Regions from separate parts of the Streptomyces sp. NPDC021225 genome, predicted to be linked through region 1. Evidence: riboswitches for the same ligand, from Rfam matches in the RefSeq annotation. Region 1 holds a riboswitch; each other region holds the start of a gene.

Region 1 (7,127 bases):
CTCCGCGGCCAGCGCGTCCACGTCCGTGAAGTTCGACATGAGCGGCACCGCGGCGACCGCGACCCGCAGGATGTCCGCGCCGTGCGGCGGCGCGACGACGCTCTCGCGCACCGTCCCGCGCAGCGAGACACGCAGGCCGTCCTCCTCGTCGATGCCGAGCCCGTGCGCGTACGGCAGCACGCCCATGGTCGGGCGGCCGGTCAGGCCGCGCAGCATCTCCAGGCCCGGCTCCAGCAGGGTCACATCGCCGCGGAACTTGTTCACCAGATAGCCCGCGACGAGCCGCTGGTCGGCCTCGGAGAGCAGCGCGGTCGTGCCGAAGAAGGACGCGAAGACGCCGCCGCGGTCGATGTCCCCGACCACGACGACCGGCAGCCGGGCGGCCCGGGCGAGACCCAGGTTGACGATGTCGGTGCGGCGCAGGTTGATTTCGGCGGGGCTGCCCGCGCCCTCGCAGATCACCGCGTCGTGTGTGCGCCGCAGCTCGGCCAGGCACTCGGTGACGGTGCCCAGCAGCGTCTCCTGGCGCCCTGAGTGCTGCTTTTCCCCGGGGGACGCCCCCCCAGACCCCCCGAAATACCCGCGCGCGCTCAGCTCGCCCACCGGCCTGCCCAGCAGCACCACCTGGCTGCTGCGGTCGCTGCCCGGCTTGAGGAGCACCGGGTTCATCAGCGCGCTCGGCTCGACGCGCGCGGCCGCGGCCTGCATGGCCTGGGCGCGGCCGATCTCCGCGCCGTCGCGGGTCACGAAGGAGTTGAGCGACATGTTCTGTGCCTTGAACGGCGCGACGCTGACGCCCTTACGGCTGAGCCATCGGCAGATCCCGGCCGTGACGACGCTCTTGCCCGCGTCCGAAGTGGTGCCCGCGACGAGCAGGCCGCCGCCGCCCCTGCTGGGTATGCCGCTCATATGCCATCCCTCCCCGCGGCCGCGGGCCGCGCCGTCCTGCCCGGTCCGGGTCCGTCCGCCCGCAAGGACCGTGCCCAGCGGGCGAGCGCGCCATGTGGGGCACGGGACGGCCCCAGCGCCGCCCCCACCGCCAGCCGGGCCCCGACGGACACGCCGAGCGCCAGGGCGCCGACGCGCCGCGACAGCCGTACCGCGCGCTCGATGTCGGCGGCCTCCACCGCCCGCCCGCCGGGGTTGAGCACCGGCCGGTGCTCGACGCGGCCGCCGTACGCGAGAGTGCCGCCCAGCCGTACGCCGAGCGCGCCCGCGAACGCGGCCTCCACCGGGCCCGCGTTGGGGCTCGGATGGCGGTGGCCCTCGCGGAGCCAGGCGCGCCGCGCGCCGCGCGGGTCGGGCCCGGCCAGCGTGGCCAGCGTCGCGGTGAGCCGTGCGCCGGGCCAGCCGGCGAGGTCGTCCAGCCGGGCCGCGGCCCAGCCGAACCGCCGGTAGCGCGGCGACTTGTGGCCAACCATCGCGTCCAGGGTGTTGACGGCCCGGAAGCCGACCAGGCCCGGCACCCCGCCGACGGCCCCCCACACCAGCGCGCCCACGACGGCGTCCGAGGTGTTCTCGGCGACCGACTCGACGACCGCGCGCGCGATCTGCCGCTCGTCCAGCGCCTGCGGGTCGCGGCCGCACAGGTGCGGCAGCCGCCGCCGGGCGGCGTCCAGGTCCCCGGCGGCCAGCGCGCCGCCGACGGCCCGCGCCTCCCGGCCCAGCGTGGTCCCGCCGAGCACGGCCCAGGTGGCGGAGGCGGTCAGCACGGTGTGCGCGGCGCGGGAGGGGACCCCCAAGGCGCCGCCGCCCAAAGCCCGTACGGCGCGCACCGAAAGCGCGGCCCCCGCGGCCGCGCCGCCCGCGCACAGCGCGGCGTACAGGGCCCCGGATCCGCGGTGGTCGCGCCACAGCAGCCGCTCGACGGCCAGGGCGGCGCGCCCGAACGCGGCCACGGGGTGGCCGCGGCGCGGATCGCCCGTGGCGAGGTCGCCGAGGAAGCCGAGGGCGGCGCCGCACGCGTACGAGGCGTGATCGGCACCCATCGTCAGTCCGCCGTCGTGCCTCGGCGCGTCGGGGCGTGGAGTTCGGGCCGCGGGCGGGTCGGCGTCGGCGGCATGGCGGTGCCGGGCATGGTGGTATGTCCTCACTCAGGGTCCGCGCCCTGGTTCGACGTGACCGGCGGTGAGAGTCTCCTGGCTCCCGGATCCGCGCTTCTCCCGGTCTTCCAGCCTCCGTACGGAGACCGTGACTTGTGCGTGCGATGGGAGAGCGCTCCCCGGTGACAGTGGCGGGACCGCGCCGGATTCTCACCGGCTTCCTCTCCTGCCGCCGTTTGGCTCCGGAAGTCCACCATGGGCGGCGAATGGCCGTCAACTCGCGAATGCCCCGGGATGCGCGAGTGTGCCGAGGCCCACACGCGCCACGCACGCCACGGCCGCCGGGCGGGTCCGCGCTGGTCGGCGCGGCCCGGCCCGGCGGCCGTGGCTACTGCGGGAACACGGCCGAGCCGTGCGGGTTCAGGCCGTCAGGCCACGATCAGATTGATGCCGTACGCCACCGTCGCCGCGCACAGCGCGAAGCAGGCGTACGCGGCGGCGCGCGCGGGGCCGACGCCGACGCCGGCGCCCGCCGGGGCCGCGGCGGTGTCCTGGCCCGCCTCGGCCTGCTGGGGCTTGCGGGAGGCACCGAGGATGCCGAGGGTGAAGACGCCCACGAAGCCGACGGTCACCACGAGGCTGACGCCGAAGACCTGGCCGAGAGCCGCCCAGTCGATGCTCATCGCGTTACTTCCTTAGCTGGTGCTGCCGGTGGCGGCGGAGGCGCCGGCCGGGGTGGCGGAGGGGGAGGAGGCGGGGGCGGGGGCCACCGGCCCGGCGGGCGGCGGGGCCACGGACTGGAGGGCGGCGGTGACGACGCCCACCGGCTCGGCCGGCGCCGCCCCGGCATCGGTGCTGTCGTTGACGTTGGTGTGGTCGACGGGCTTGCGGCGCGAGGCCGCCCAGATCGCGGCGCAGGCGGCGACCGCGAGCACGGCGACCGTCGTGACGCCCCAGTCGCCCTGGTCCGCCAGCAGCGCCGCGCCGCCCGCGACGAGGCCCGCGGCGGGCAGGGTGAGCACCCAGGCGAGGACCATGCGGCCCGCGGTGGACCAGCGCACCACACCGCCCTTGCGGCCGACGCCCGCGCCCATCACGGCGCCGGAGCAGACCTGGGTGGTGGAGAGGGCGAAGCCGATGTGGGAGGAGGCGAGGATGACGGTCGCGGCGCCGGTCTGGGCGGCGAAGCCCTGCGGCGGCTGGATGTCGGTGATGCCCTTGCCCATGGTGCGGATGATGCGCCAGCCGCCCAGGTACGTACCGAGCGCGATGGCCAGCCCCGCGGCGACGATGACCCACAGCGGCGGGTCGGAGTCGGGGACGATCACGCCGCCCGTGATCAGCGCCAGGGTGATCACACCCATGGTCTTCTGGGCGTCGTTGGTGCCGTGGGCGAGGGAGACCAGCGCGGCCGAGGCGATCTGCCCGGCGCGGTAGCCCTTCGCGGTGTCCTGGGGGTCGCGGTCGCGGGCCAGCCGGTAGGTGAGCCGGGTCGCGACCAGGGCGGCGACGCCGGCCACGACCGGCGCGGCCACGGCGGGGATCAGGACCTTCATGACGATCTTGTCGCTGTTGACCCCGTCCATGCCGACGGAGACCAGGGTGGCGCCGATGAGGCCGCCGAAGAGGGCGTGCGAGGAGCTGGAGGGCAGCCCGGCCAGCCAGGTCAGCAGGTTCCAGACGATCGCGCCGACCAGACCCGCGAAGATCACTTCGGGCTGGATCCCCGCGCCCTCGTCGATGATCCCTCCGGAGATCGTCTTGGCGACCTCCACGGAGAGGAACGCGCCGACGAGATTGAGGGCCGCCGACATCGCGACCGCGATCCGGGGGCTGAGAGCTCCCGTGGAGATGGTGGTGGCCATGGCGTTGGCCGTGTCGTGGAAGCCGTTCGTGAAGTCGAACACCAATGCCGTGACGATCACGATCCCAATGAGAAGCGTGATGTGTTCCATCGAACTCCTTCGTGGGGGAATGCGATCCCCGAACTTCGTGACACGGAGCGTCGCAGGATGGCTACATTCCGTGGTGCATCTTGGTCGTCGTGAGGCCACCGAGGCAGCCACGTCAGAAATCCCCTCCCAGGGGAGGGGAAGGGGTGCACACCCGGGCAATCAGTGCGACAGCCGAAGCATGCACCACGACCGTAAGGACATGGGGTGAACGGGAGGTGAACTGAGGTGGGCTCAGGGGTGACGCACCTGCGCGAAGGCGGCGCCGATGATCCCCCGGCCCCTCCCTGATGCGTACAGGATGCCTCGCCTGCCATGATCGGCGCCCGGAGGTGAGGCATCGTGACGGAGCCGGAGACCGCACGGCCGACGGGGCCCGGGGAGCGACCGGACCCAGGGGAGGCCCGGGACCAGCGGGACTTGGCGGAGGCCTGGGAGCGGGTGGTGGAGACGGCCCGCAGGACGGTCGCCGACGGCCTGGTCGTCGGCACCTCCGGCAATGTCTCGGCCCGGGTCGGCGACACCGTGCTGGTGACCCCGAGCGGCGTCCCGTACGACCGGCTCGGCCCGGGCGACGCGGTCGGCGTCGACCTGGAGGGGCGTCAGGTGCTCGGCGAGCTGGCCCCCACCAGCGAGCTGCCCATGCACCTCGCGGTCTACCGCCACACTGACGCCGCGGCCGTCGTCCACACCCACGCGGTGCACGCCACGGCGGTCTCCACCCTGGTCGACGAGGTTCCGGCGATCCACTACATGACCGGCGCGCTCGGTGGCCCGGTGCGCGTCGCGGGCTATGCCCTCTACGGCACCGACGAGTTGGCCCGGAAGATGCTCGACGCGCTCCGCGACCGCAGTGGCTGTCTGCTGCGCAACCACGGCACCGTCGTCTATGGCGCCACGCTGGACCAGGCGTACGACCGGACCGCCCAGCTGGAGTGGATGTGCCGGGTCTGGCTCACCGCGGCCGCCGTCCCCGGCCGCACCCCGACCCTCCTGCCGCCCGACGAACTGCGCCGCGCCGCGGACAAGCTCCGCGGTTACGGCCAGACCCGCTGAGTCCCGGGTCCGGGCAGCCAGGGCGCGGCCGCCGGGCCCGGCCGCGTCCCGGAAGCGGGCAGGCTCACCGCGCACCGCACGACATCGCAGGTCCCGGCCCCCCGGACAGGCATGCCGATCACCCGGCCGGGCACGCCCGCTGGCCCGCGGCGCCCTCTCCGCCCACACTGGGTAGGGATGCGCCAGCGGACGAAGGCGGTTGTGGCCGCCACCACGATGCTCAGTGTCGGCGCGGCCGCGGTGGCGGCCGGGCGGTACGCCAGCGACGCTGCCCTCAAGCCACGCCCCGACCGGCCCCTGCCGCACGACCCGCCGCTCACCGTGCACTCCACCGACGCCGGCCGGATCACCCTCACCCGCAGCCTCGCCTCGCTGCGCCCCGGCACGTACGGCCTTGCCGGCGCCGGCTGCCACGCCGTCGTCGGGCCCGTCGTCGAGGACGCCCCGCACCCCGCGGACTGCGTGGTCCGCCGCCTGGAGCGGGTGACCCACGGCACCCTGGCCCCCGGCACCCGGGTGCGGTTCACCCCGCAGGTGTACATCGGCAATCCGCAAGACGCGCTCGGGCTCGACCACGCCGACGTCGACGTGCCCGGCGAACTCGGCGCGCTGCCCGCCTGGTTCGTCCCCGGCGACCGGCTGTCCTGGGTGATCACCGTGCACGGCCTCGGCACCACCCGCGAGCACCCCATGGCGCTCATGCCGTTTCTGCACCGGCGGCGGTTCCCCGTGCTCGACATCACCTACCGCGGCGACCCGGGCGCCCCCCGCCCCGAGGACGGCATCGGACACCTCGGCGACACCGAGTGGCGCGACCTGGACGCCGCCATCCGCTACGCGGTGCGCTACGGCGCGGAGCGGATCATTCTGTACGGCTGGTCCATCGGCGCCACCATGGCCCTGCGCGTCGCCGTGAACTCCGCGCTGCGGGACCGGATCGGCGGGCTCGTCCTGGACTCGCCGGTGCTCGACCGGCACGCCACGCTGCGGGCGCTCGCCTCGGCCCGGCGCATCCCCTCCGCGCTGCTGCCGCTCGCGATCAGGGCCGCCGAGGGGCGGGCCGGGCCGTACGACGGGCAGCCCGGGACGGGCGCGGCCGTGACCGACGACCTGGACCGGCTGAAGGTGCCGACGCTGGTCATGCACGGCCCCGACGACGCCATCGCCCCCTGGTCCGCCTCGCGCGAACTCGCGCGGCGCCACTCGGAACTGGTCACCCTTCACCCGGTCCGCCGAGCCCCGCACGCCGCGATGTGGAACGCGGACCCCGAGAGGTACGAGGAGATGCTGGGCCGCTTCCTGATGCCGCTGATGTGAGGCGCGGCCGTTTTTCGGCGGGCTCGGCCGGACCGCCACGACCTGCGGCGGCTACCGCCGTACGGGTGCCGATTGGGCTTTCGGGCCGTCACGGGCGAGACTGCTCCCGTGACGTCCCGTACTCCGCGCGACTCCCGGCTCCGACTCGTCCGCCAGCGGCCGATGGCCACGGCCCGCCGGGCCGTGCCGAACCGAGGCTCCCGACCTGCGCCCCGCCCGCCCGAGGGCACTCCGCCGCCCACGGAGCTGGCCCGGCAGGCCCGAACGGGACTCGCCGGGGCCGTCCTGATCTCCCGCTGGGCCGCGAGCCGGCACGGCGCCCCGGGCGTGCTCTCCGCCGAGGCGGTCGCCGAGGCGGCCGCCGCGCTGGGAGTCCCACCCGAACAGGTCCGGGCGGACTGGGACCGGGCCCGTCTGGTCGGCCTGATCGAGCTGCACGGCGGCATCGCCCGCCCCGGCTGGCGGCTGCGCGCCTGGGACAGCGACGACAGCGCGGTGCTGCGCGGCTGGGTCGCGCTGCTCGACGCCTGGTCCCTGGCCCGCCCGGCCCCGCTCACGGCCGAGCCCACGGCCGTCGCCGAGGTCGTCGAGGCGCTGCCGCAGCTGCTGTCCCTGCTTCAGCTGTCGGCCGGTCCGGTGCAGGTCGCGACGCTCCTGGACATGCTCAGGCAGCGCGTCGCCGAGCTGCGCACCGAGCGGTGCGAGGTGCCGTACGGCCCCGCGCCCGCCCCCGGCCCGGACGACGCCCCGCCCGCCTCAG
Region 2 (7,127 bases), 1.5 Mb from region 1:
CCGAGGGGCCCGCACCGGCGCCGGGGAGTTCGGACACCAGGTGATCCAGCTGGACGGGCCGCCCTGCGGCTGCGGCAACCGCGGCTGCCTGGAGGCGCTGTGCCTGGCCGCGGTCGCGGACGGCGACCCGGCCCGGGCGGCGCGCCTGCTCGGCGTCGGCGCCGCCAACCTCGTACGGCTGCTCGACATCGACCGGGTGCTGCTCGGCGGCCGCGTCGTGCTGGCCGCGCCCGAGCCGTACGCGCGCGGCGTCGCCGAGACGCTCGCCGCGGACGCGGCGCGGGCAGGCGGGCGTACGGTCCCGGTGGAGGTGGTCGGCCGGGGAGGCGGGGCGGTCGTGGAGGGCGCGGCACAGCTGGTGCTGGCGCCATTGTTCGCGGTGGGGTGACCGGCCGATGATCTGAAAGGGGGACGGTGCGATGGGCTGAACGGGGGAATCGCCGACCGCCGAACGGAGGTAATCCGCCCGGGCCGCCGCGTGTCGCTCGCCCGGGGTGGAATGCAGCAGGGCACTCGGGAAACCACCGCCGCAGAGGTCGCCCATGCGCTCGCCCTCCACCCTCGCCGTCCGAGCCGCCCAGTCCGCCGCCGTGCTCGCGCTCGCCTCGCCGGTCCTGTGGTGCGGGCCCGCCCCGGACGCCGCCGCGTCCGTGCCGGAGTCCGCGTCCGTGCCCTTCTGCGGGCGGCGGGGGAGCGCCGACTTCCCGATCGACGCCCGGCTGTACGGCGGGCCGGCCCGGTACGCGCGGGGCGGCGGCTGGCGCGCCTGGCACCTGGAGCTGAGCAACACCACGGGCGCCGAGTGCCGCGCCATCCACCCCATCGCGATCCTCGTCGACCGCGGGCACGCGCTGCGGCCCCGCCACATCCGGATGGAGTTCCTGGACCCCGACGAGGGCGGCAGATGGCGGCCCGTCTCCTTCGAGATCACCGACGAGGACGAGAACATCGGGGTCTTCGACGTCCCCTTCCAGGGGTTCACCGTCCCCGCGCACGGGAGCGTGAAGGTGGCGGTGCGGTCCCGCTTCACCGGCGCCGCCCCGGCCGGCCCCGTCACCGCGAACGTCATCACCATGCAGCGCCGCGCGGACGACGGGGACTGGGTCGGCCAGTCCGACGACTACGACTTCAGCGTCGAGGGCGCGAGGGACGCGAGGGGCGCGGGGGCGGAGGAGACGGGCGAGACGGGCGAGACGGAGGGGGCCCGTACCGGCGCGCCCCGCACCGACGGGCCCCCTGCCGACCGCGAGCCCGGCGCCGATCAGAGGACCGGCGCCGACGGGCGCACCGTGGGCACCCGCGAGGAGGCCTCCGGCGGCACCGGCCCGCGCGGCGAGGGCAGCAGTCGCGACCATCTGCCGCCGGAACTCGCCGCGACGGGCCGGGGCCCCGTGCTCCTCCGGCTCGCCGTCGTCAGCGGCGCGCTCGTCCTCACCGGCACCGCGCTGCTGGTCAAGGCCCGGCGGCTGAGGCGGTGAGGCGCGGCGCGGCCGCTACTGCCCGCGGGGCGGCCCGCCCCGGCGGCGCATCTCCTCGTCCAGCTTCTCCGCGCTGCTCCGGGGCTGGTCGGCGGCGCCCTTGCCGCTCTTGCGCGGGGCGTGCCGCGCCCGCTCCTGGCCCTTGTTGATCGCTTCCTTGAGCTTGTCCTTGATGCCCATCTGAATCTCCTTCGCGGGGGAGCGGAAGAGGCCCGTCGGAACGCGGCCCCTCACCAACAGGATCGGCCGCCCGCCCGGCCCTGTCGCGCCGGGCCGCCCGCCGCGGCCCCCGCGGGCGGGTCTGCCGAGGTCAGAAGGGGACCGGGGCGGTCCGCTCCGGGCCCGGCTGACTACGCTTGGCTCGTCGGCACCGCTCGCAGTGGCGCGGCCGGTGTCCCCACTCACGCGTTACTGGCGCATGGCAGGAGAGTCCGCAATGGCAGAGCGCAAGCCGATCGAGTCCTGGCTCACCGACATGGACGGGGTGTTGATGCACGAGGGCATCCCGGTGCCCGGGGCCGATGCCTTCATCAAGCGGCTGCGCGAGTCCGGCAAGCCCTTCCTCGTGCTCACCAACAACTCCATCTACACCCCGCGCGATCTGCACGCCCGGCTGTCCAGGATCGGCCTCGACGTGCCGGTCGCCAACATCTGGACGTCCGCGCTGGCCACCGCGCAGTTCCTGGACGACCAGCGGCCCGGCGGCACGGCGTATGTGATCGGCGAGGCGGGGCTGACCACGGCCCTGCACGACATCGGCTACGTCCTCACCGACGTCGAGCCGGACTACGTGGTGCTCGGCGAGACCCGTACGTACAGCTTCGAGGCGCTCACCAAGGCCATCCGCCTGATCGACAACGGCGCCCGCTTCATCGCCACCAACCCCGACGAGACCGGGCCCTCCGCGGAGGGCGCGCTGCCCGCGACCGGTTCCGTGGCCGCGCTGATCACCAAGGCGACGGGGGCCGAGCCGTACTTCGTCGGCAAGCCGAACCCCCTCATGATGCGGGCCGGGCTGAACGCGATCGGCGCGCACTCCGAGAGCAGCGCCATGATCGGCGACCGGATGGACACCGATGTGCTGGCCGGTCTCGAGGCGGGCATGGAGACCTTCCTGGTGCTCACGGGGGTCACCCAGCCCGATGAGATCGACCGGCACCCCTTCCGGCCGTCCACGGTCGTGAACTCCATCGCGGACCTGGTCGAGCGGATCTGACGCCCGCCGGAACGCGCCGCAACGTACCGGAGCGCGTCTGACCCGTACGGAGCAGCCGGGGGCCGCAGCGGATGCGGCTTCCGGCGGTGCGCGTGAGCCTCGGTGGTATCAGGAGGTTTCACCATGCGCCCGCTCGCCCTCACGCTCCGTATGGCCGTCTGTGCGGCGGCGGTGGTCCTGGCCATCGCCGGCCCCGCCGTCGCGGACCAGGAGGACGCCGCCCCCGCACGCCCCGGCCATGTCCACCGCGCCCACTCGGACCTCGCCCCGGCCGACGACGCGGCGCGCCGCGGCCTCGGCGGGGCCGAGGCGTACGGCCTGGTGCTCTCCGGAGTCACGGCGCTGGCCGTCGCCGGGATGGCGGTGCGGCGCCGCCGTCGCCCGGTCGCCGCGGCGTCGGGCTGACGGCGGTGTACGGGAAGCGCCCCGGCGGCGTCGGCCGGGCGAGGGCGATCGCGGGGGTGGCCTGGGCGGCGCTGCTGCTCGGACTGTGGCTGTGGGGCCATGACGCGGCGGAGGGCCTGGGCGGAGCGGTGCCGTTGACGGGGGATGTGGCGGCCGTGGGGCGCCCGCCCACGCATCCGCTGCCCAGGGCGTGGCACCCGCTGCCGGCCGCGGCGGCGCGGCGCGTCGTCGTCGAGTCGGCGGGGATCGCGGCGCCGGTCGCCGGCCAGGGCCGGGACGGGAGCGGGGGCTGGTACGGGATGGGGGCGCGGCCGGGCGCCTCGGGGGCGGCGGTGCTGGTCGGGCCGGCCGACGCGGGGGTCCTCCGCCGCCTCGGCGGGGTCAGGCGCGGCGACGCGGTGCGGGTGTCCCGGGCGGACGGGACGGTGGCCGAGTTCACGGTCGAGGACGTCGCGATGGTCACCGCCACGCGGTTCGACGCGCGGCGGGTGTACGCGGCGCGGGCCGGGGGCCGCGCGGAGCTGCGGCTGCTCGCGGGCGGCAGGGCGCGCGGCGGAACGGTGGTGGTGTCGGCGTATCTGACGGGGAGCCGGTAGGCGGGGAAGCCCGCCCACCGGGCCCGAGGGTTACGCCGCGGTCGGGACCGGGTCCGGCCGGTGAGTCGTCGTGCCGCGCTCGCGCAGGGCGCGGAGGCCGAGGGCGCCGAACGTGGCGCCGAGGACCGCCCACATCACCGCGTGCGAGGCGAACGAGAGCATCCGGAAGTCCCAGAGCAGTGTGGACTCGACGGGGACCGGGTCGGGGTTGTCGGGGAGGGCGAACAGGGCGAGGAGCACCGCGACGACGGTCGCGGCGACCGCCGTCTGGGCCACGGCGGGACCGCGGCCCGCCGCCGTCAGCCGGACGTGCACCAGCCGGGCGAGCACCATGCCGAGCACGCCGATCGCCACCGCGGCGAGCCACATCGCCTGGCGGTCGCCGACCGTGCCCGCGTCGCCGACGCCCGGCGGGTTGGCCGGATAGCGCAGGCCTGGCAGGAGCGAGAGGCCGGTGAAGCCCGCCGCTGCGAGGGTGAGCGCGCGGGGCCAGGGGCGTGCGGAGGTGTCGGATCCGCGGTGGACGAGCGCGTGCGCGACCGCGAAGAAGACGCCGAGCGCCAGCCCGACGACCACGGCGGTGACGACGAGGCCGAAGTGCTGGGTGGAGCGGGAGAACAGCTCCTCGTGGTGGGTGACCGCCGCGGCCGCGGCGGCGTGCGAGTGCTCGCTCTCCTGGCGTTTCTCCTCCAGCCGGATGGCACGGTCCATCAGGGGCTCGGCCAGCAGCAGGGAGAACAGCCCGGTGGCGAGGCCCGCGAGGGCGCCCGCCGCCAGGCCACGCCGGAGCAGGGGGAGTACGGGAACGTGACCGTCTGCCATGGGGTGCCGGACCCGTCAGTGGCAGGGGGCACCGAAGAGGTGCCGGCCGTCGTGCGAGAACTCGTGCAGATAGTCGCCCGTCGCCGAGATCAGCGAGCCGTTGTCGATGAAGACCGCGTACAGGGCGATGAGAGCGAGGATGACCGCGCCGGCCGCGATCAGCCAGTCGCGGGTGTGGGCGGTGGCGGCCGAGACGGCCGCGGGGTCGGTGTGCCGTGCCGTGTGCAGGGACATCCGCTGTTGCCTCCTAGTGGGGTTTCCACGCCCCTCAGCAGGAAGGAGAACGACGGCCAGTTCCTGACTCCCGGAAGTGCGGCGCCGTTCGCGCGCGCCGACTCCTGGTCACAGTGGCGGGACCGTCCCGGATTCGCACCGGGTTCCTGTACACCGTCGTCTCGTTGTGTTGACTTGTCGCATCGGAGAGTCCCAGGCGGACGGGTACCTGTCAACCGGTCCCGGAGGGGCCGCTTCGCGCCGTACGGGCGAATTCACGCAAAGGGCTGTGGATAACCCCGTGAGGGCCGGTGTGGTGTGTAAGCATGGTTTCGACCGGTCTTGTCCTGCCGGGGGCCTGAGGGGTGTCCCCCGGAGCGTGCACCCAAGGGGGAGTGGATGTACGGGAGTTACACCGGCCGTCGGCGAGGATCTGTCCGTGCCGGGGCGGCGGTGGGGGCGCTGCTGTCGCTCGTGACGCTCTCCGGCTGCTTCGGCTCGTCGGGTTCCGGGCGTTCCGATCGCGAGGAGGAGGCGATCGCGGCGGCGAGGCCCGCACAGCGGCCCCGGAATGTCGTGCCGTATTGGGTGAACCCGGACGGCGCCGCGGCCCGGCAGGTCGCCGAGTACCGCAGGAAGGGGGAGACCGGCGAGGCGAAGCTGATACAGAAGATCGCCGCGCAGCCGGTCGCGGAGTGGCTGGGGGTGGACGACCCGGAGGGCCAGGCGCGGGGGTTCACCGAGGCCGCCGTGTCGGAGGAGCGTGACGCGCTGCTGGTCTTCTACAACATCCCGCACCGCGACTGCGGCCAGTACTCGAAGGGCGGCGCCGCCGACGGCAACGCGTATCGCGCCTGGCTGGACAAGGCGGTCAGGGGCATCGGCGACCGGGCCGCCACGGTCATCCTGGAGCCGGACGCACTGCCCCACGCGGTGGACGGCTGCACGCCCAGGCGGTTCCTCGAGGAGCGTTACGACCTGCTGACCGGGGCCGTGGACAAGCTCAAGGGGCTGCCCCGCACCAAGGTCTATCTGGACGCGGGGAATCCGCACTGGATCAAGGATCCGCGCCGGATGGCCGAGCCGCTGCGGCGCGCCGGGCTGAAGAAGGCCGACGGCTTCGCGCTCAACATCGCCAACTATCAGACCACCGCGGACAACAAGGCGTACGGCAGGAAGCTCTCCGCCCTGGTCGGCGGAAAGCCCTTCGTGATCGACACCAGCCGCAACGGCAAGGGGCCGGTGCCGGGCAAGGAGGACCCCGAGGCCTGGTGCAACCCCAAGGGGCGGGCGCTGGGCGAGACGCCCACGGTCCGCACGGGCGACGCCGCGGTCGCCGCGTATCTGTGGATCAAGCGTCCGGGCGAGTCGGACGGCACCTGCAAGGGCGGCCCGCACGCCGGCCGATGGTGGCCGCGGTACGCCCTCGACCTGGCGCGCAACGCGAAATAGTCATCACGCCCGCCTTGGGCGTGTCCCCGCGGCCACACGGCGGAGCCGCATATCGGCGCTGTCCCCTTACCCGCCCCTTCCCGCGGCATCGATATGCGGCTCCGCCAAGTGGGGGGGGCACTGCCCCGGCCCCCGGGGTCCAGGGGCGAAGTCCTTGGTTACGGGAAGGGGCGGGTAAGGGGAGTATCCAGCCGCAGGCGGCCCCGTAGTCACCGCGCCGCGGCTGTCGGGCGGGGGATCGGGGCGGTCAGTGTTCGGGGGTGTCCTTCGAGGCGGGCACCTTCACCCACACCGCCTTCGACGGAGTCCCCTCCTCGTCCGCCGCCGTGAGCATGTACCACCCCGGCGGGACCAGCGACGAGTCCTTCGGGATCCGCACCGTGACGCTGTCCTTGCTCCTGACGAAGTCCAGCGCGATCGACCGCTGCTCGACATTGGTCACATGGGTGAAGGAGCCGGGCCGGATCAGCCGCACCCGCTCGATCGCCGACGCGTGCGGGGTGCGGTAGGTGGCCTTGGCCCCGCGCTTGAGGGTCCGGGGCGCGGTGTCGGTCAGCTTGGGCCGTGCGTCGCGGAACAGATAGGGAGGGGTGTAGAGATCGATCTGCTGCTGGAACGTCCCCGGCTTGGTGTTGGCGTCGTCGCCGAACAGCGAGTCGGAGCCGAAGGTCATCACCCGTCCGTCGGGCAGCAGCAGCGCCCCGGAGTGGTAGTTGCGGCCCACCAGCGGGTCGGCCACGCCGCGCGCGGTGTTGCTCCTGGCGTCGTAGATCTCGGCCCGCAGCACATTGCTGCCGTCCCGCCCCCGGTAGTCGCCCGAGCCGTTGGTGGTCAGGACGGTGTCGTCCGGGAGGATGACACTGCTGGGGTAGCGGACCTCGGAGTAGAGCTTCGGCCCGTCGTGGAAGCGCGGCCGGTCCTCGCTCAGATCGACGATGCGGGTCT
Region 3 (7,127 bases), on a different contig from region 1:
CGATGACGGTGGTCACGGGCAGGGCCGCGACGAGGGACAACAGGTCCAGCTGGTGCTGGATGTCGAGGTGGTTGGTCGGCTCGTCCAGCAGGAGTTCGCGCGGCTCCTGGGCGAGCGCCCGGGCGATCTGGGCACGTTGGCGTTCGCCGCCGGACAGCGTGTGCCAGGACTGGTCGGCCCGGTCGGCGAGCCCGGTCCGCTCGAGGGCGCCGCGTACCGCGTTCTCGTCCGCCGCCGACGGCGCCGACCAGGCGCGGCGGTGCGGGATCCGGCCGAGGCCCACGACATCCCGTACGGTCAGCTCGGCCTGGGTCACGGCGTCCTGTTCGACGACGGCGACACGCCGGGCGACCGTCCTGCGCGGCAGGTCGCCGAGCGGGTGGCCGTCGAGGGCGACGACGCCGGAGGACGGGGCCAGCACCCCGGCCAGCAGCCGCAGCAGGGTGGACTTGCCGGAGCCGTTGGGCCCGAGCAGCCCCGTGCAGGAGCCCGGTGGCGGGGCGATGTCGACGGCGTCCAGGACGAGTCGGCCGCCCGCGGTGCGCGCCAGCCGCTCCGCGCGCAGGCCGGTGGTCGTGGTGCCGGGGCCGCCGGTCATACGGTGGTCGCCTTCCGGGTGCGGTAGAGGATCAGGACGAACGCCGGTACGCCGATGAGCGAGGTGACCACGCCCACCGGCACCTCCTGCGGTTCGAGCACGGTGCGGGCCAGGGTGTCGACCCACACCAGGAACACCGCCCCGGCCAGCGCGGTGAGCGGCAGCAGACGGCCGTGGGCGGATCCGGCGAGGGCGCGGGCGGCGTGCGGGAGCACGAGCCCCACGAAGCCGATGGCCCCGGCGCAGCTGACCAGCGCCGCGGTCAGCAGCGCGGTGGCGGTCAGCAGGATCAGCCGGGTACGGGCCACGTCGACGCCGAGCGTGGCCGCCGCGTCCCGCCCGAACGCGAAGGCGTCGAGCGCGTGGGCGTGGACGGCGCACACCAGCAGGGTCACGGCCAGCACGGCCAGGCACACCCACACCTCGTCCCAGGTGGCGCCGCTGAGCGAGCCGAGCAGCCAGAACAGCACACCGCGGGTCTGTTCCGCGTCGGCCGCCGTCATCACCACGAAGGAGGTGAGGGCGGAGAACAGCTGCATCGCGGCGACCCCGGAGAGCACGATCCGGTCCGTCGTGCCGCCCAGGACATGGCTGAGCAGCAGGACGAGGATGAACGAGGCCAGGGCGCCGACGAAGGCGCCCGCCGAGATCGACACGGCCCCGCCGCCGACCCCCAGCACCACGACGAAGACCGCGCCCGTGGAGGCTCCGGAGGAGACGCCGAGCACAAAGGGGTCGGCGAGCGGGTTGCGCAGCATCGACTGCATCACCGCCCCGCACAGCGCGAGCCCCGCCCCGCACACCGCGGCGAGCAGGGTGCGCGGCAGCCGCAGGTCCCAGACGATTCCGGCCCGGATCGGCGTCAGGTCGGAGGTGCCCCAGCCCAGATGGGCGGCCACCACGGCCCAGACGTCGGCGACGCCGATGCTGGCCGGGCCGATGGTGATGGCCACCGCGACCGAGGCCAGCAGCGTGGCGAGCCCCGCCGCCCACAGCACGGCGCTCCTGAGCCGGCGGCTTCCGGGGGGCGCGGCTCGGCGAGGGGCCGTGTGGCGTGGCGTCACCTGGCTCGGTGTCACTTGGCGTGGCGTCACCTGGCGAGCCCGAACGCGCGCAGGGCGGCGGCGGTCTTCTCGATGCCCTCGACCGTGCGGATCGACGGGTTCATGGCCTGCCCGCTGAGCAGGACGTACCGCTTGTGCCTGACCGCGTCCATGGTCCGTGTGACCGGGTTGGACTCCAGGAACTCGATCTTCTTCGCGGCGGTCTCGGCCGACTCCTGCTCGCGTGAGAGATCGCCGATGACCAGGACATCGGGGTCGCGGTCCGCGATCGCCTCCCAGTTGATCTGGGGCCACTCGTCGTGGCGGTCGTCGAAGACGTTCTCGGCGCCCAGCGCCCGGGTGATGATGCCGGGCGCGCCACAGCAGCCGGCCAGGTACGGGGCGTCGGAGTTGGCGAACCAGAAGAGCATGGTGGTGCCGGAGGCGTCGATGTCCTCGGTCGCCGCCTTCACCCGGGCCTTCAGAGCGCCGATCAGCCGCTCGCCCCGCTTCTCCACCCCGAAGACCGTGGCGAGGTCCCGGATCTCCCGGTAGATGTTCTCCATGGTCAGCGGGGTGGCGCGGGAGCCGTCGCCGTCACCGGTGTTGTCCTTGGCGCAGTCGGCCGGGGAGACATAGGTGGGCACGCCCAGGTCCTCGAACTGCTGGCGCGTGGCCACGCCGCCCTTGCCCAGGGTGGACTCGAACGAGGCGGACACGAAGTCCGGCTCCTGGTCCAGCACCTTCTCGAACGAGGGGGCGTTGTCGGCGAGCCGGTCCACCGTGGCGTTGGCCTTCCGCAGGCCCTTCAGCACCGGGTCGGTCCAGGTGGCCGTGCCCGCCATGCGGTCGGCCAGGCCGAGCGAGAGCAGGATCTCGCTGCTGCCCTGGTTGAGCGACACCGCGCGCCGGGGCGGCCCGGCGATATGCACCGTGTGGCCGCAGTTGGTGAGCGTACGCGGATATCCGGCGGCGGCGCGGTCCGACGGCCGGTCGCCGTTCGGGGTGGCGTCGGCGCAGCCGGCCAGCGTCAGGGTCGTGGTCAGGAAGAAGGCGGTGAGACGGGCGGGGCGTGCTATCGGCACGGACGTTCCTCTGCATGACGGGGCTCAGCTGCGGAGCCGGTCGTACGGTGGTGTTTCCCAAGGCCGGTCCGGTGAGGGCCGCGGCACCCGGCCGGGGCCCGATGGGCACGGGCACGGCGGTGTCGGGTGTGTTCGGCCGTTGCCGGACGGTGTGTTCGGCCGTTAGCGGAGGAGCAGCGGCAGGGCGCCGGAGAGGACGGCCGGTGTGCTCGGCGCGGGCGCGGCGGACTGGGCCATGCTGAAAACCTCCTGGGGAACACGCGTCCCGGTTGTCGGTGCTCATACGACGGCGCAGGGTCTGACTCGCCCGGCGGCCGCCCCGCAGCACGGGGCCTCCGCCGGACACACAGTGGCGCGACCGTGCCGGATTCCCACCGGCTTCCGTCACGCCGTCGTTTGTCCATGAGACGTTAGCGCGCGCCGGGCCACGACCGCTACGCGGCACCGCGGGACGGAACATGCCCTCACGTGGCCTACGAGACGCACGGACGCCGCGGCCGGATCCCCCGCATGGCGCTGCGGGGAAAGACTCGGTGCGCTGGCGGACAAGAGTTGACCGGTGGCCGACCTAGGGTGACCCCAGCAGCCGGGAGATCTCCACGATCTTCCCGGCAATTCCCCATTCCTTACCCCCACACCTCGGGAGAGCCAGATGTCGGATGCCGTCGTGCCGCCGGTCCAGCCTGTCCTGGAGCCGGCCGCAGCCGCCTTCGCCGAAGCCACCGCCAACCCTCCGTACCTCTTCGATCTGGCCCCGGCTGAGGGCCGCGCGGCGGTCGACGAGGTGCAGTCCGGCGAGATCGACAAGCCGGCGGTCGACGAGGAGTGGATCACGGTGGCCGGCGGCCCCACGGGCAGCGTCCGGGTCCGCATCGTCAAGCCCGCGGGCAGCACCGGGGAGCTGCCGGTGATCATTTACATCCACGGCGCCGGATGGGTGTTCGGCAACGCCCACACCCATGACCGCCTGGTCCGCGAGCTGGCCGTCGGCGCGAACGCGGCGGTGGTCTTCCCGGAGTACGCCCTGTCGCCGGAGGCCCGGTACCCGGTGGCCATCGAGCAGAACTACGCGGTCGCCCAGTGGGTGGTCCGGGAGGGCGGGTCCAAGGGCCTGGACGGCACCCGGCTGGCCGTGGCCGGCGACTCCGTCGGCGGCAACATGACCGCGGCCCTGACCCTGATGGCCAAGGAGCGCGGCGATGTGCCGCTGGTCCAGCAGGTGCTGTTCTACCCGGTCACCGACGCGAGCTTCGACACCGGCTCGTACCACCAGTTCGCCACCGGCTACTTCCTGCGCCGGGACGGCATGCAGTGGTTCTGGGACCAGTACACCACCGACGAGGCGCAGCGGGCCGAGATCACCGCCTCGCCGCTGCGCGCCACGACGGAGCAGCTGACGGGTCTGCCGCCGGCCCTGGTGATCACCGCTGAGGCGGACGTCCTGCGGGACGAGGGCGAGGCCTACGCGAACAAGCTGCGCCAGGCCGGTGTCCCGGTCACCGCCGTGCGCGTCCAGGGCATCATCCACGACTTCGTCATGGTCAACGCGATGCGCGAGACCCACGCCGCGCAGGTCGCCATCAAGCTGGCCGCCGACACGCTGGGCACCGCGCTCCAGAAGCGCTGAGAAGCCGACCAAGGCCGAGCAAGGCCGAGGAGGGCACTCCGCCGCAGCGTCCCGACCGGGGCCCGCGGCGGAGTGCGTCCTGCCGCTCCTGGCCCTGCTCTACTGGACCACCGAGCACCGGGCGGCCCGCCACACCGCCGGCTGACGGCCGGCCCCGGCCCGTACGCGAGCCCCGCACCCCGGACAGCGGGGGCGGCGCTCGCGGCCCGCTGCCGACCGGGGTCAGGCGAGGTGTCGCAACAGGGCGGCGGCCGCCGGGGGTGTCTCCCCCCGGGGCCACACCGCCATCACGTTCCAGCGCGGCGGGCGCCGGTCGAACCTGCGCAGGGTCAGATCGGGGAAACGAGCGGCGATGGACTCCGGCATGACGCACACCCCGAGGTCGTGGCGGACGAGTTCGGACGCCGCGACGATGTCGTTGACCTCGAAGGCGGTGCCGCGCTCGACCAGGGCGGCCCGGAAGGCCCGGTCCACCGCGCCGCGGATCGCCCAGCCGGGTGTGAAGTCGATGAACGGCATCCGGGCGATCTCGGCGAAGGTGACCCGGTCCTCCTGGGCGAAGCCACGCGCGGGCGAGGCCGTGAGCACCATCTCCTCGCGCACCAGCGGGCGGGTCACCAGCCCCCGCTGCTGCTGGCGGTCCAGGGCCACCACGGCGAGGTCCACCGTGCCGTCGCGCAGCGCCTGCCGGATGTCGGCCACCGGGGCCTGCCGGAGCCGGACCACCACACGGGGGTGTTCCGCCCGCAGCGCGGCCAGCGCGCGGTGCAGACCGACCCAGACTCCCTGCATGGTGCCGACCGTGACCTGCCCGCGCAACTCGCCGCGCGCCACGTCGACCGCGGCCCGGGCCTGCTCGGCCGCCCGCAGCGCCGTGCGGGCCGCCGGCACGAACGCCTCTCCGGCCGGGGTGAGGGAGACCCGGTGGGTGGTGCGTTCGAACAGCCGGGTCCCCATCTCCTTCTCCAGCGCCCGGACCGTGCCGGACACCGCCGACTGCACCACGTGCAGGCGCCGCGCCGCCGCGGTGAAGCCGCCTTCCTCGGCGACGGCGACGACGACCTCCATCTGCCGCAGATCCATACCCACTCCCGAGGGACGGTGCGCTGTCGGGCAAGGCCCGGTGCGCACACCGGCACACCGTCCTCACCTCGCGGTCTAGGGTGGCACCGAGCGTGACCCCCGCACCGCCGACGCCGAATGGAACACGATGACACAGCCGGCCGCAATTCCCGTCGTCCGCCGAGCCGACCAGCTCCACCGCTACGAGATCCTGGTCGACGGCGAGCTCGCCGGCTTCACGGAGTACCGCGACCACGACGAGCAGCGGGTCTTCTACCACACCGAGATCGACGACGCCTTCGCCGGGCAGGGCCTGGCCTTCCGCCTCGTCCAGGAGGCGCTGACCGACGTACGCGACACCGGGCACCGCGCCGTGCCCGTCTGCCCCTACGTGGCGAAGTTCCTGACCAAGCAGACCGAGTTCGCCGACATCACCGACCCCGTCACTCCGGAGATCCGGCAGTGGCTCCGCACGGCGCTGCGCTGACGGCCGTCCCGGCGCCGGACGGCCTCCCGTCCAGGTTTCAGCGACGACTGGCGGCCCTGAACTGGTCCGCCACCGCGCACCTGCTCTACCGTGCACTCACCAGCACGTCGTACGGGGGGATTCATGCACACTCAGAACACGGCCGCGCAGAGCGACCGGAGCACACCGGACACCCAGCCACCGGGGCCCGACGAGCAGCCCACGCCGCCCGCCCGGTCCCGGGGTGCCGCGCTGGTCGGCTGGGTCGTCACCATCGCCCTGAACGTCGTCGCGCCGATCGTCACGTACAACGCGCTCCACGACCACGGCTGGAGCGAGTTCTCGGCGCTCCTGGTCAGCGGCGCCTGGCCGGTGCTCGACAGCGCCGTTCACTTCGTGTGGCGCCGCCATCTCGATGAATTCGCCGTCGTCACCCTGGTGTTCCTGGTGATCTCGGCCGTGATGTCGCTCGTCGGCGCGCACTCGGCCCGCGCCCTGCTCGTCAAGGACTCCGCCGTCACGGGGCTGTTCGGGCTGCTGTGCCTGGCCACGCTGCTGGCGCCGCGCCCCTTGATGTTCTACTTCGGGCGCAAGTTCGCCACCGACGGCACCGAGGCGAGCACCGTCTGGTGGAACGACCTGTGGCAGTACGAGGGCTTCCGCCGGACCATGATGACGATGACGGCGGTCTGGGGCGTGGCGTATCTGCTGGAGGCCGGGGTCCGGGCCGCGCTCGCCTACGTGCTGAGCACGGACACCATGGTGGTCCTGAGCCCGGTCCTGATCTACGGAGTGCTCGGCGCCCTCGCCCTGTGGACGGGCTGGTACGCCAAGCGGTCGCAGCGCAAGGGCGAGGAGCTCGCCGCCGCGGCCGCGACCGCCCAGTGAGCGTCAGCAGATGCTCTGGCTGCTGTTCACCAGCCGGTTGTTGCGGAACTCGGTGTTCTCGCCGCAGGGGCTTTCCCGGATGGCCGAGTTGGTCACGGTGAGTTCTGCACGGTGATGTCCCGGTTGTTGGCGAACTCGGTGCGCGCGGCGAGCCGGATCTCGCCGCCGCCCGTGACGGTGCCGCTCTGCGCGGCGAGGTTCACGTTGTAGCAGTTCTCGATCAGAACGGCGTTGTTGCCGGTGTCGGAGATCGTCACCCGGTCGATGACCGCGCCACCGCTCTCGGAGACACAGAACACACCGCGCCCGCCGCCGCGCGCGATGACCTCGCCCACCCGGATGTTGGTGGGATAGGAGC
Region 4 (7,127 bases), on a different contig from region 1:
GTCGAAGGAGACCGAGCCCTCGACCGCCACCTGGTACGCGGAGGCGCGGCGCTCGAAGAAGTTGGTCAGCTCCTGGACGTTCTGAAGCTCCATGAAGGAGAACGGGTTCTCCGAGCCGTAGACCGGGGCGAAGCCCAGCCGGGCGAGCCGCTGGTCGGCGACGCACTCCAGATACTCGCGCATCGACTCGGTGTTCATACCCGGCAGCCCGTCGCCGCACAGGTCGCGGGCGAACTGGAGCTCGGCCTCGACGGCCTCCCGCAGCATGTCGGTGACCTGCTGCTGGAGTTCGTCGTCGAAGAGCTCGGGCTCCTCCTCGCGGACCGTGTCCACCACCTGGAACGCGAAGTTCATGTGCATGGTCTCGTCGCGGAACACCCAGTTGGTGCCCGTCGCCAGGCCGTGCAGCAGGCCGCGGGAGCGGAACCAGTAGACGTACGCGAAGGCGCCGTAGAAGAACAGGCCCTCGATGCACGCCGCGAAGCAGATCAGGTTGAGGAGGAAGCGGCGGCGCTCCTCCTTGGTCTCCAGCCGGTCGATCTTGTCGACCGAGTCGATCCAGCGGAAGCAGAACTCCGCCTTCTCCCTGATCGACGGGATGTTCTCCACCGCGGCGAACGCGGCGGCCCGGTCGTCCGGGTCGGGGAGGTAGGTGTCCAGCAGCGTCAGATAGAACTGGACGTGCACGGCCTCCTCGAACAGCTGCCGGGACAGATACAGCCGCGCCTCGGGCGAGTTGATGTGCTTGTAGAGGGTGAGCACCAGGTTGTTCGCCACGATCGAGTCACCGGTCGCGAAGAAGGCGACCAGGCGGCCGATCAGGTGCTGCTCGCCGGGGGAGAGCTTGGCGAGGTCGGCCACGTCCGAGTGGAGGTCGACCTCCTCCACGGTCCAGGTGTTCTTGATCGCGTCGCGGTAGCGGTCGTAGAAGTCCGGGTACCGCATCGGCCGCAGGGTCAGCTCGAACCCGGGGTCCAGGAGGTTCTTGACGCGTTCGGGGGCGGTGGTCACTGGCAGGCCTCGCAGGACTCGGGGTTCTCCAGGGAGCAGGCGATGACCTCGGGGTCGACGGGCGCCTGCTGAGTGGGGATGGGCACGGTGGCGGGGGCGGCCGCGCGGGCCGACTGGGCGATCCGGGTCGCCGGGCGCGAGCGCAGGTAGTACGTGGTCTTGATGCCGCGCTTCCAGGCGTACGCGTACATCGAGCTGAGCTTGCCGATGGTGGGCGAGGCCATGAAGAGGTTCAGCGACTGGCTCTGGTCGAGGTACGGGGTGCGGGCGGCGGCCATGTCGATCAGGGCGCGCTGCGGGATCTCCCACGCCGTCCGGTACAGCCGGCGTACGTCCTCGGGCACCCAGGAGAAGTCCTCGACCGAGCCGTTGGACTCGCGCAGCGCCTCACGGCTCTGGGCGTCCCACACGCCGAGCTTCTTCAGGTCGTTCACCAGGTAGGAGTTGACCTGGAGGAACTCACCACTGAGCGTCTCGCGCTTGAAGAGGTTGGAGACCTGCGGCTCGATGCACTCGTAGACGCCCGCGATCGAGGCGATGGTGGCGGTCGGCGCGATGGCCAGGAGGAGCGAGTTCCGCATCCCGGACTTGGCCATCCGCTCGCGCAGCGCTGCCCACCGCTCGGGCCAGGTCGCCACCGCGTCCGTGTAGTGGTCCGGGTGCAGCACACCGCGCGCGGTGCGGGTGGCGGACCAGGCCGGGTGCGGGCCGTGGCGCTCGGCGAGGGCGCAGGACGCCTCGTACGCCGCGAGCATGATGCGCTCGGAGATCTGGGTGGACAGCGCTTGCGCCTCGGGCGAGTCGAAGGGCAGCCGCAGCCGGAAGAAGACGTCCTGGAGGCCCATCAGGCCCAGGCCCACCGGGCGCCAGCGGGAGTTGGACGCCCCGGCCTCCTCGGTCGGGTAGAAGTTGATGTCCACCACGCGGTCGAGGAAGGTGACGGCGGTGCGGACGGTCGCGTCCAGCCGCTCCCAGTCCATTACTTCTTCCCCGGCGCCGCCGTCTTTGCCCAGGTGCGCGGCCAGGTTGACCGAGCCCAGATTGCACACGGCCGTCTCGCCGTCGTCCGTGACCTCCAGGATCTCGGTGCACAGGTTGGAGGAGTGCACGACCCGGCCGGGCTCGGCGGTCTGGTTGGCGGTGCGGTTGGCGGCGTCCTTGAAGGTCATCCAGCCGTTGCCGGTCTGCGCGAGGGTGCGCATCATCCGGGCGTACAGCTGGCGCGCCGGGACGGTCTTGACGGCCAGCCCGTCCGCCTCGGCCTTCCGGTACGCGGCGTCGAACTCCTCGCCCCACAGGTCGACCAGCGCGGGCGCGTCGACCGGCGAGAACAGCGACCAGTCGGCGTCGGCCTCCACCCGGCGCATGAACTCGTCCGGGATCCAGTGCGCGATGTTGAGGTTGTGGGTGCGGCGGGCCTCTTCGCCCGTGTTGTCCCGAAGCTCCAGGAACTCCTCGATGTCCGCGTGCCAGGTCTCCAGGTACACACAGGCCGCGCCCTTGCGCCGGCCGCCCTGGTTGACGGCGGCGACGGAGGCGTCGAGGGTGCGCAGGAACGGCACGATGCCGTTGGAGTGGCCGTTGGTGCCGCGGATCAGCGAACCGCGGGCGCGGATGCGCGAGTAGGACAGGCCGATGCCGCCCGCGTGCTTGGAGAGCCGCGCGACCTGGTGGTAGCGGTTGTAGATCGAGTCCAGCTCGTCCAGCGGCGAGTCCAGCAGATAGCAGGACGACATCTGCGGGTGGCGGGTGCCGGAGTTGAACAGCGTGGGGGAGCTGGGCAGGTAGGACAGTGTGCTGGTGAGCCGGTACAGCTCGGCGACGTCGTCCAGCGCCCGCTCCGAGTGGTCCTCGGCCAGCCCGCAGGCCACCCGCAGCAGGAAGTGCTGCGGGGTCTCGATCACCTGGCGGGTGATCGGGTGGCGGAGCAGATAGCGGCTGTGGAGGGTGCGCAGCCCGAAGTAGCCGAAGCGGTCGTCGGCGCCGTCGGCCAGCGCCCGCTCGACCAGCGCGTCCAGGCGGGCGGCGTGGGCGGTCACGAACTCGGCCGTGCCGTCCGCGATCAGGCCCTCGCGGTGGCCCACGGCCACCGAGGCGGAGAAGGAGACCGCGCCCTGCCCGGCCGCCTCCTCCGCGATGGCGAGGGTCAGCAGCCGCGCGGCGAGCTTCGAGTACTCGGGTTCTTCGGCGATCAGACCGGCCGCCGCCTCGGTCGCGAGGGTGCGCAACTCCGCCTCGTCCGAGCCGGGATGGCGGCCGCGCAGGGCGGCGGCCGCGACCTTGCCGGGGTCGGTGGCGGGCAGGTCGGCGGTGAGCTCCGTCAGGGTCCGCAGCAGGGCGGTCCCGGGCGCGTCGTCCGCTGCCTGAGTAGCCGCTGCCTCTGAAACCGGATCGGCTGGCGCGATGGTCACTGAAGTGTTCTCCCTCGCTCGGCTGGGGGCCGGGCGGGTGGTACGCGATGGGCGCGTGCGGGCATGCCGAAACCGCCAAGGGCATACCGCACAGCGTCCATCGGCCCAACCCGCGGGGCCCGGACGTATGAGACGGCTGTCGGCAGGTCCTCGGACTCGCGGGTACGCAAAAGCGTACGCGTACACCGTTGCGGGACAGTTCCGGATTCGCACCGGATTCCCCTGCGGCGACAGCGAGCATGAGCATACATCTTGTGGTGGCGAGCGCACGCGCCCCCACATGTTGTGTCGCGAGGTGGAGTGTTTCGTACGAATGTGCTATTCAGTGCCGGACTTGGCGCGGTCTTGGCGCGCGCTTGGCACAGGCCTGACGCAGGCCCGAGACAGGCCTGACGCGGGCCCTGGGGCGTGCCCCGAGGTGCCCCGAGGTGGCCCGGCAGAGGCCGGCAGGGGGCCGGTACGGCCCCGGCGCGGCCCCGGTGCGGGTCCGGCGCGGACGGTCGGGCGCGAGCCCGGCAGGGGCCCGGCAAGGGCCTGCGCCGGGCCCGGCGCGGCGCCGGGTCGCCTTTAAGCGGGCGCCGTTGCCCGCCACTCCGCGAGGGTACGGGCCAGCCTGGCCCGGTAGTCCGCGTAGCCGCGCTCGTATGCCTCGGCGCGCTCCGCGTCGGGTACGACAGTACGCGAATCGGCTCGCCATTGTGCCGCGTCCACCGGGTCGCCCAACGCGCGCCAGGCGACCGCGACCGCGCCGCGCGCCCCCACCTCGGGCTCGTCCGGGATCCGCACCGGCCGCCCCAGGACGTCCGCGAACAGCTGGGTCCAGGCGGCGGACCGGGTGCCGCCCCCGCAGGCCGCGAGCGTCGCGCTCAGCCCCGCGGCCTCCAGGCAGTGGCGTGCCGCGTACGCCACGGCCTCGCAGGCGGCCCGGACGGCGTCCGCGCGGGTCGTGGCCAGGGTCAGGCCGTCCAACCGGCCCCGCGCGGCGGGCTCCACGAACGGGGCGCGCTCGCCCGCGTCCGACAGGAAGGGCAGCGCGGTGACCCCGCGCGCCCCCGGCGGGCTGTCGGCGAGCAGCGTCTCCAGATCCGCGGTGGTCGCCCCGGTGAACTCCAGGACCCACTCCAGGGCCGCCGTGCCCACCATGGCGGGCATGCCGCGCAGCCAGCGGTCCCGGTCGGGCGTGCACAGCCACATGCCCGCCGGGTCGGCCGCCGGGTCGATCCGCGCGCTGTCGGTGAGGACCTGGCTGGCGAGCGTGGTGCCCACGATCAGCAGCCCGTCGCCCACCTCCGTCACGCCGCTGCCGATCGCGCAGGCCGGGAGGTCGTACGGGCCCGCCGTGACGGGCAGTCCGGCCGGCAGCCCGAGCAGCTCCGCGCCCGCGTCGTCGAGCCGCAGGACGGTGCCGGGCGCGGCGGGCGTCGGCAACAGCCGGGCGTATTCGGCGATTCCGCACGCTTCCAGGGCATCGGGGACGTATGCGCGTGTGGTCACGTCCAGGAAGGGCATGGACGCGTCCGAGGCGTCCACGCCGATGACGCCGGTGAGCCGCTGGGCCACCGCGTCCACGCAGTAGCCCGCGACCTCCGCGCGCGCCAGGGCCTGTGGCTCGTGGTCGGCCAGCCAGCGCAGCAGCGGCGCGTGGCAGCCGGGGAACACCCCGGAGCCGGTGAGCCGGTAGAGGTCGCGGATGGTGCCGTCCTCGCCCCAGCGGGCCACGGTGTCGTTCGCCCGGCCGTCCATCCAGGAGATCGGCGGGCGCACGGCGCGGCCCGCCGCGTCGCGCAGCCACAGCCCGTCGCCCTGCCCGGTGAGCGCGAGCGCCACCGGGGCCTCCCGGCCCTTCGCGGCCAGGGCGGCGGTCACCTCGCGGACCACCTCGGCGACCGTGCGCAGCACGTCCTCCAGGTCCTGCTCCACCCGCCCGCCGGGCAGGCGGTCGAGCCGGCTGGGACGGCTGGCGGCCGCCAGGGACCTGCCGTCCCGGCCGAAGGCCACGGCCTTGGTGACGGAGGTGCCGACGTCGACTCCGAGGACGATGCTCATGACGTGGGCCCTCCTTGGGGGCGTCGACTGCGCGGGTTTGTGCGGGGCTGTTGTGCGGGGGCCGGGCTGGGCCTGTCCGGCGGATCTTGCCGCCGGACACCTCCTAGCCCGTGGGCTGGTTCGCGGGGTGGGCGAGCTTTTCGCCGCGGGCGTAGCGGCCGACCTCGGCGGCGGTGATGGCGGCCGCGCGGTGCGCGGTCTGCCGGGTGGCGCCGGCGAGGTGCGGGGTGGTGACGACGTTGGGCGCGGAGTGCAGCGGCCAGTCGGCGGGCGGCGGTTCGAGGTCGTACACGTCGAGGGCGAGGGCGCCGAGCCGGCCGGAGCGCAGCGCCTCGGGCAGCGGGGCGTAGTCGAGCAGGCCGCCGCGCGCGGTGTTCACCAGCACCGCGCCGGGCCGCATCCGGGCGATCCGGTCGGCGTCGATGAGCCCCTGGGTCTCGGGGGTGAGCCGGGCGTGCAGGCTGACCACGGAGGAGCGGGCGAGGAGTTCGTCCAGCTCGACCGGGACGACGCCGTCCGCGCGGGCGGTCTCGGGGTCGGTGTACGGGTCGGCGATCAGCACCCGGGCGCCGAACGCGCGCAGCACGCGGGCGACGATCCGGCCGATGGCCCCGTAGCCGACCAGGCCGACGGTCGCGCCGTCCAGCTCGATGCCGCCCTCCTCGTACGCGTAGAAGTCCCCGCGCCAGCGGCCGGCGCGCAGCTCGGCGTCCGCCGTCGGGATGCGGCGCATCGCGGCGAGCATCATGCCGACCGCGAACTCGGCGGCGGCGGTGGCGTTGCGGCCGGGCGCGAAGCTGACGGCGACGCCGGCGCGGGTGGCGGCCGGCAGGTCGACGTTGACCGGGCCGCCGCGGGAGACCGCGACCATACGCAGCTCGGGGCGGGCGGCGAAGACCTCGGCGGTGAACGGCGCCATCTGCGTCACGCACACCTCGGCCCCGGCCAGCGCCTCGATCAGCTGCTCCTCGGTGCCGCTGGCCTCGATCACCCGGCTCGCCGGGCCGCCCACCGGGCCGAAGGGCTCGTGGGGCCACGGCAGCGTCAGCTCGGCGACGTCGACGTCGATGTCCTCGAGCCCCGGCTCGTCGCGGAGCGCGGCGATGATGAGGTCGGGGCGTACGAAGTGGTCTCCGGCGGCGAGGACACGCATGGGTGGCCTTTCTTCGGCGTTCCATCACAGAGGCGACGCTAGATTTAACATCGTTGACGTGACAAAGCAATGGCCCGCGCGTCGTGCGGGCCGAAGGGAGGAAGCGTCCTGTGACGGCTCGCCTACTGCTCGTCCGCCATGGAGAGACGGTGTGGCACGCGGAGAACCGGTATGCCGGGATCTCGGACGTGGCCCTGACGGAACGGGGATTCCGGCAGGCGGAAGCGCTCGCCCATTGGGTGAAGGGGCGCGAAGTAAACGTGGTGGCCTGCTCCCCGCTGAGCCGCGCCCGGCTCACCGCGCGCCCGGCCGCGGACGCGCTCGGGCTCGTCCCCGAGATCGTCGAGGACCTGCGCGAGGTCGACTTCGGCTGGGGCGAGGGCCGCACCATCGCCGAGATGGAGGCGGAGGACCCGGCGGCCGTACGGGCCTTCCGGGCGGACGCGGAAGCGGGCGCCTTCCCCGGCGCGGAACCGCCGGGCGCCGCGTCCGCCCGCGCCGCGTCC

What was found. A riboswitch is a leader RNA that binds a small molecule or an ion and turns the genes downstream of it on or off. The one in region 1 is predicted to bind cobalamin.
Region 2: another riboswitch for cobalamin. It lies ahead of ACH4S9_RS00910 (CbtB-domain containing protein); the one in region 1 lies ahead of ACH4S9_RS07715 (cobalamin biosynthesis protein).
Region 3: another riboswitch for cobalamin. It lies ahead of ACH4S9_RS28765 (ABC transporter substrate-binding protein); the one in region 1 lies ahead of ACH4S9_RS07715 (cobalamin biosynthesis protein).
Region 4: another riboswitch for cobalamin. It lies ahead of ACH4S9_RS11205 (ribonucleoside-diphosphate reductase subunit alpha); the one in region 1 lies ahead of ACH4S9_RS07715 (cobalamin biosynthesis protein).

What each region holds. Positions count from the first base shown of each region.
Region 1 is NZ_JBIRPV010000001.1:1,677,567-1,684,693, forward strand. It holds gene ACH4S9_RS07710 (cobyric acid synthase) at 1-909, opposite strand, end outside; gene ACH4S9_RS07715 (cobalamin biosynthesis protein) at 906-1,988, opposite strand; cobalamin riboswitch at 2,132-2,267, opposite strand; gene ACH4S9_RS07720 (hypothetical protein) at 2,471-2,725, opposite strand; gene ACH4S9_RS07725 (anion permease) at 2,738-3,997, opposite strand; gene ACH4S9_RS07730 (class II aldolase/adducin family protein) at 4,337-5,050, shown strand; gene ACH4S9_RS07735 (alpha/beta hydrolase) at 5,228-6,367, shown strand; gene ACH4S9_RS07740 (hypothetical protein) at 6,476-7,127, shown strand, end outside.
Region 2 is NZ_JBIRPV010000001.1:184,617-191,743, forward strand. It holds gene ACH4S9_RS00875 (ROK family protein) at 1-388, shown strand, start outside; gene ACH4S9_RS00880 (hypothetical protein) at 543-1,478, shown strand; gene ACH4S9_RS00885 (antitoxin) at 1,494-1,658, opposite strand; gene ACH4S9_RS00890 (HAD-IIA family hydrolase) at 1,915-2,694, shown strand; gene ACH4S9_RS00895 (hypothetical protein) at 2,818-3,099, shown strand; gene ACH4S9_RS00900 (sortase domain-bontaining protein) at 3,105-3,695, shown strand; gene ACH4S9_RS00905 (CbtA family protein) at 3,726-4,517, opposite strand; gene ACH4S9_RS00910 (CbtB-domain containing protein) at 4,533-4,751, opposite strand; cobalamin riboswitch at 4,788-4,924, opposite strand; gene ACH4S9_RS00915 (glycoside hydrolase family 6 protein) at 5,130-6,182, shown strand; gene ACH4S9_RS00920 (galactose oxidase-like domain-containing protein) at 6,430-7,127, opposite strand, start outside.
Region 3 is NZ_JBIRPV010000006.1:682,456-689,582, reverse strand. It holds gene ACH4S9_RS28775 (ABC transporter ATP-binding protein) at 1-598, opposite strand, end outside; gene ACH4S9_RS28770 (FecCD family ABC transporter permease) at 595-1,677, opposite strand; gene ACH4S9_RS28765 (ABC transporter substrate-binding protein) at 1,689-2,675, opposite strand; cobalamin riboswitch at 2,997-3,135, opposite strand; gene ACH4S9_RS28760 (alpha/beta hydrolase) at 3,379-4,353, shown strand; gene ACH4S9_RS28755 (LysR family transcriptional regulator) at 4,576-5,436, opposite strand; gene ACH4S9_RS28750 (GNAT family N-acetyltransferase) at 5,564-5,902, shown strand; gene ACH4S9_RS28745 (VC0807 family protein) at 6,026-6,769, shown strand; partial or broken gene ACH4S9_RS28740 (hypothetical protein) at 6,773-7,127, opposite strand, start outside.
Region 4 is NZ_JBIRPV010000002.1:677,574-684,700, forward strand. It holds gene ACH4S9_RS11200 (ribonucleotide-diphosphate reductase subunit beta) at 1-945, opposite strand, end outside; gene ACH4S9_RS11205 (ribonucleoside-diphosphate reductase subunit alpha) at 1,008-3,422, opposite strand; cobalamin riboswitch at 3,546-3,676, opposite strand; gene ACH4S9_RS11210 (FGGY family carbohydrate kinase) at 3,990-5,468, opposite strand; gene ACH4S9_RS11215 (2-hydroxyacid dehydrogenase) at 5,572-6,621, opposite strand; gene ACH4S9_RS11220 (histidine phosphatase family protein) at 6,732-7,127, shown strand, end outside.